DNA from 2 places in the Bradyrhizobium sp. BLXBL-03 genome. Region 2 is predicted to be linked to the other one. Evidence: predicted binding sites of a transcription regulator. Region 2 holds the regulator's gene; the other holds the start of a gene.
The links. Region 2 encodes LexA, which represses DNA repair genes until DNA is damaged. Its sites were predicted from a motif close to TGTTCNNNNTGTGTTCNG; they were not measured.
Positions count from the first base shown of each region.

Region 1: a site for LexA is predicted at 1,185-1,202, ahead of ACNJX9_RS04145 (ATP-dependent Clp protease adaptor ClpS). Genes of this name have one in related genera too.

Region 1 is NZ_CP182470.1:873,249-876,271, forward strand. Features, by position in the region: gene ACNJX9_RS04145 (ATP-dependent Clp protease adaptor ClpS) at 1-1,154, opposite strand, end outside; gene ACNJX9_RS04150 (MDR family MFS transporter) at 1,259-2,881, opposite strand; gene ACNJX9_RS04155 (HlyD family secretion protein) at 2,823-3,023, opposite strand, start outside.
Region 2 is NZ_CP182470.1:4,218,288-4,221,310, reverse strand. Features, by position in the region: gene ACNJX9_RS20315 (molybdopterin molybdotransferase MoeA) at 1-1,009, shown strand, start outside; gene lexA (transcriptional repressor LexA) at 1,185-1,886, shown strand; gene ACNJX9_RS20305 (hypothetical protein) at 2,072-2,275, shown strand; gene ACNJX9_RS20300 (hypothetical protein) at 2,468-2,902, shown strand; gene ACNJX9_RS20295 (ComEC/Rec2 family competence protein) at 2,992-3,023, opposite strand, start outside.

The DNA.
Region 1 (3,023 bases), 3.3 Mb from region 2:
GTCGTGTGCCCGGGCAGATGCGTTGCGAGATAGCGGATCGTATGGGTTTTGCCGGTGCCCGGCGGCCCGTACAGCAGGATGCCCTTACGGGTCGACTGGCCAAGCCGGCGCAATTGATCGCGGGTGCCGACGAAGGTCAGCACGTTGCGATCGAGCAGCCGCAAGGTCTGCTCCGGCAGGATCACATCGTCACGCGCGATCGCCGGCAATCGGTGCACAGTGATACCGCGCGAGCGCCCGCGATAGTCGGAATCGGCATCGAGCGAGAGGATCTTGCCGCGATAGGTCCGCGCGGCCTGCACAGCTTCTTCCAATTCGCCAAAACATTGCTGGACGAGGGCTGCGCTCGCGCCGCCCGCAGGCACCAGGATCTCGATCCGGATGCCCGGCTCGCGGCTGTATTCGCGGTGCGCACATAGCAAGACAGAATAGCGGAGGCCATCCTGTTCGCACAGCCATAGCCCGTTATCCAGACACTTGACCGGTTTCTTCTCGCCGACGTCGACATCTGAATATTGCAGCGGGGCAATCGCGACGGCATAGCGGCCGCTCTTGAGGAGCCGCGAAATCGAGAGCGTTTCGTAGCGCTGCTCCTCGTTCAACCCGAACAACCTGATGGCTTCGCCGAAGAGCCGGTCGACCGCGGCCTGCACGTCCACGCGCATATGGCCGGGAAACTGGCGGATCGTGGTCACCAGCTTGCTGCGAGGAACGTTGGCAAAATGCCAGTCCAGAACGTCGCAAGCGAAGTCGAAATTCTCTTCCTGCTCGCTATCGGGCTGGTCCGCTGCGCGCATGCATTCGCTGCACAGCCAGATCGTTCGGTTGCCGATCCGAACATCCGTCCGTCCGTCGCCATTGCCGCAGAGCTCGCACGAGGTCTTGATCGCCTCAAGCGTGACTTGCAGCCTGTGGCCGGCAAGATTGATGGATTGTTGCGCGGACTTGAATAGGGTCTCGGCGACGGATTGCGGGTAAGGCCCGCAGATCGCCTTCTCCTTCTGCTCGATCTGGGCGATCAGCGCGGCCGCCTCGCGCTCCGTCTTGCCGAAGATCTGACGGAGCAGATCCAGCACGAACTGGTCCGGCGTATCATCATCATTATGAATGATGAGCCGGACCAGCTGGTTCTCGCCACGCATACTAATTATCACGAAAGATCTCCGATACAATTTATGGTGGTAGAGAACGAATAGGGAACACAAAAAGAAGCGGCCGTCAAGTCCGACGGCCGCTCAAATGCAATCGCTATGCGAGCCTAGTGCGCGCCGCCCCCGCCCGCTGCCTTCACCCGCCGCGTCAGCAGCACCGCGATCGCGGCCAGCACCAGCACCACGCCGATCACGGCAAAGGTGTCGGAGAAGCCCATCACCAGCGCCTGGCGCTTCACCGTCTTGCCGAGTGCGATGATCGCCTGCTCGCGCGCGGCGTTGGGATCGGGCACGCCATGGGCGATGAAATAATCTGTCATCTGCGCGAGGCGGCTGCGGACCTCCTCGCGGCCGAGCGTCACGGAATGGCCGATGATGTTGGAGTGGAACTGCTCGCGCTTGGTGACGATGGTGGCCAGCACTGCGGTGCCGATGGCACCGCCGAGATTGCGCATCATGTTGGAGATGCCGGAGGCGGCAGGCGCATCCTGCGGCGCGACGCTGCCGAGGCTGAGTGCGGACAGCGGCGCCAGCGTCAGCGCCTGGCCGACGGCACGCACGACGTTCGGTATGAAGAATTGATCGCCGGAATAGTCGAGCGACATCTCGATGTTGAGAAAGGAGCTGGCAGCGAATAGCAAGAGGCCGATCGTCGCGATGTAGCGCGCATCGAAACGTTGCATCAGCTTCGGCACCAGCGGGATCAGCAGCAGCTGCGGCAGGCCGGTCCAGGCCAGCACATTGCCGATCTGCTCGGCATTGTAACCCTGCACCTGGCCGAGATAGGCCGGCAGCAGATAGACCGAGCCGAACAGTGCAAAGCCGAGGAACACCGCGGCGATGGTGCCGACGCCGAAATTCCACTGCGTCAGCAGGCGGAGGCGAAGCAACGGCTTCTCGACCACGAGCTCGATGGTGATGAACAGCGACAGGCTGATCGCGGCGATGACCGCGAGCCGCATGATGAAGGGCGAGCCGAACCAGTCGTTCTTGTTGCCTTCCTCGAGCACGGCCTGCAGCGAGGCGAGGCCGACCGCCATGGTGGCGATGCCGAACCAGTCGCCTTCACGCAGCAAAGCGAGATTCAGGGGTGCACGTTCCAGGGTGAGGAACAGAATGCTCACCATGACTGCCGTCGGCAGCACGTTGACGAAGAAGATGGTCTGCCAGCCGTAATTCTCGGTGAGATAACCGCCGATGGTCGGGCCGATTGCCGGAGCGAACGTCACCGCCAGCGAGAACATCGCGAGCCCGATCGGCTGCTGGCCCTTCGGCAGCTTGGTGAAGACCAGCGTGAAGGCCATCGGGATCAGCACGCCGCCGAAGAAGCCCTGGAAGCCACGCATCGCGATCATCGACGGCAGGTCGTGAGTGAAGGCACAGGCGACCGAGAACGCCGCAAAGAGCGAGGCAAAGCTCAGCATGATGTTGCGGAACGAGAACACGCGCGACAGGTAGTCGGTCAGCGGGATCACGATGATCTCGCCGATCAGGTACGACGTCGAGATCCAGGATCCGTTGTCGACACCGGTGCCGATGCCGCCCTCGATGTTGAGCAGCGAGGCATTGGTGATCTGGATGTTCAGGATCGCCATGAAGGCGCCGATCATCGCGGCGAAGACGGCGATCCAGACTGTGGCACTGGCCCTGTTCGGGTCGGCGGCGACGCGATCAGGCGTCGCGGCCGGTATGGAGGGCGCTGGCGTCGAGATTGCGAGGCTGTTGGACATGGCACGACCCTCCGGAAACAAGCTTGGCTTTGGACTGCGTCGAGGGCGTCGTTGCCGCTTGCGCGGTCGGCGCTGAACGGGTTGCGATCGTCGGGATCACGGACATGCCGGGCCGCAGCTCGATCACCGGCTGCGTTTCGGC
Region 2 (3,023 bases):
GCAGCTCACGGTGGTCGGCGAGGTTGCAGCCGGCCGCCCATTCGCAGGAACCGTCGGTGCCGGCGAAGCTGTCCGGATCTTCACCGGCGGCGTCGTTCCGGCGGGCGCCGATGCGGTCGTGATCCAGGAGGACACCATCTCGGACGGCAAGCGCATCACGATCAAGGAAGCCGCCGTCACCGGGCGGCACATTCGCCCCGCCGGGATCGACTTCCGCGAGGGCGACGTGCTCCTGCGCAAGGGCGTACGGCTCACCGATCGGGACCTTGCGCTCGCCGCGGGCATGAACCATCCGGAGCTGAGCGTTCATCGCCGTCCCAAGGTCGCGATTCTCGCAACCGGCGACGAGCTGGTGATGCCGGGCTCGACACCCGGCCCCGGCCAGATCGTCTATTCCAATGGCTACGCCCTGCACGCCCTCGCCCGCAGCGAGGGTGCCGACACCATCGATCTCGGCGTCGCCGCCGACACGCTTGCCGCCACCACCTCAGGGATCCGCCGCGCCCGCGAATCCGGCGCCGACATCCTGATCACGACCGGCGGAGCGTCTGTCGGTGACCACGATCTGGTGCAGCAGGCGCTTCGGCACGAAGGTATCTCGATGGCGTTCTGGAAGATCGCGATGCGGCCGGGCAAGCCGATGATGAACGGGCAGCTCGGGCCGATGCGCGTCATCGGCCTGCCCGGCAATCCCGTGTCATCCTACGTCTGCGGCTTCCTGTTTCTGGTGCCGCTGATTCGCGCGCTGTCGGGCCGTTCAATGATTCATCATCGCCGCGAACGCGCCGTGCTCGGTCGCGACCTCGGGGCCAATGACCAGCGCGAGGATTATCTGCGTGCGCGTCTCGAGACGCGGGACGACGGCACGCTCATCGCTCTTCCCGTCAACCACCAGGATTCCTCACTGTTGGCGAATCTCGCTGCGGCACAGGCACTTCTCGTGCGCGCGCCGTTCGCACCGAAGGCCGCTTCCGGCACGCCTTGCGAGGTCTTGCGACTGCCGGAGTGAGCGCGCCGACGCAACCGTTCCGCGAACTTTGTCGCGTTCACGGTAAATTAAGCAGTTGCGGAACATGTATCGAACATATAGTGTCCGTTCATGATTTGTTTCGAGCATGTAGCGGCTTAATGCTGAATTCAGCGTCTGTGAATCGAGCGACATCGTCAGGGGGATTTTGGTCGAGATGTTAACGCGCAAACAATACGAGCTCCTGCGGTTCATCAGCGAGCGATTGAAGGAAAGCGGCGTGCCGCCCTCCTTCGACGAGATGAAGGATGCGCTCGACCTGCGCTCCAAGTCGGGCATCCATCGCCTGATCACCGCGCTTGAGGAGCGCGGCTTCATCCGCCGCCTGCCCAACCGGGCCCGTGCCATCGAAGTGATCAAGCTGCCTGAACTCCAGGCGGCTGCCGGCAGCCGTCGCGGCTTCACGCCGAGCGTCATCGAGGGCAATCTCGGCAAGGTGCGCACGATGTCGAGCCCGCCCGTCGATGAGGGCGAACGCCCTGTCGCAGTTCCCGTGATGGGCCGGATCGCGGCCGGTACGCCGATCGAGGCCTTGCAGACGCGCAGCCACACCATCAGCGTCCCGCCCGACATGCTCGGCGCGGGCGAGCATTACGCTCTCGAAGTTCGCGGTGATTCCATGGTCGATGCCGGCATTCTCGATGGCGACATGGCGCTGATCCAGCGCAACGAGAGTTGCGACACCGGCGATATCGTGGTGGCCCTGATCGACGACGAGGAAGCCACGCTCAAGCGTTTCCGCCGCCGCGGCGCCTCGATCGCGCTCGAGCCGGCAAACGCCGCCTACGAGGTCCGGATCCTGCCGCCCAACCGGGTCAAGATCCAGGGCAAGCTGATCGGGCTGTACCGGAAATACTGAACGCGGCGCACGTCGCCACCTGGCAAGCACGCCCTCAAGATTGGAGCGGACGATTGTTCGCTCCGGCTGGTTAGTTTTTCTGGCTTTGCACAGATTATCCGGCCACCTCTCCCGCGCTACATCCCCGGCACGCCATGACGAAGCACGCATCGCTTCGCAGGCCTTGCGAGACCGAGGAGACCGCCATGCACAAGATCATTCTGAGCACCGTCGCGATCGCGCTGATCGCAATATCAGCGTCGCAAACCTTCGCTGCGCAGCCGCAGCATCACGTTCGCAGGGCGCCACAGGCAATGAGCGAACAATTCCGCAATGCCCGCAACTCCGTCGGGCAACGGGCGCAGCCGGCCTGGCCTTATTCGGGTTGGTCGGCACCGGCTGGGCGCTAGCGAAGAAGCTCTCGGAATGCACGGAAGCAGTCTTTGTTCCTCGGACATCTGAAAAAGAAATTGTGATGGCAGCCTGCAGACTCAAGCCGCAGATTTGCCCCCAACATGGCATATGATCGCAGGCTTCCACTCTGATAGAGGCCTGCGCCTCAGAAGAGGCGCGGGTGCTCTATCGCTGATGAGGAGCACCCGATGTGTGACTATAGCTTGCATGCCGTCGCGACGCGTCCCGCAGAAGTCGGCGAGACGATCGTCACGACAACCTTCCGCGGCACCTCGACGCGCGGCTTCGCCTCCGAAGCCGACATGTCGGTCGCGGTCTGCCTGCTGCCGGGAACGGAGCTCGCCTTCGCCGACAACGTCCGCTACGACAACAGGTGGATCTGGACGCGCACCATCAATTCGCGCGTCGGCAAGTTCGGCAAGGTCGATCCGCACATTCCCGATCGTCATCACGACGCGATCGAATTCCCCGATGGCAAATACGTGCTGGTGACCCAGCTCGTCGAAGGCCAGCGCGCAACCGTGCTGCAACTGCCGGTGACCCAGCCGCTCGGCGAGCGCGAGCACAAGCCGCAAGTTGTCGCCGACAGACAGCCGATACCTCCCGGCCTGCCGATCGGTTGAACCGGCCTAATTTGGGCATGATCTCCGCGCAAACGCGTTTTCGCGTTTGTCGCGCCGGAGAACCGCTCCGCGCTTTTCCCGATCATGCCTCAATCCTCGGCCTGAAGGTCGGCCTCGGACG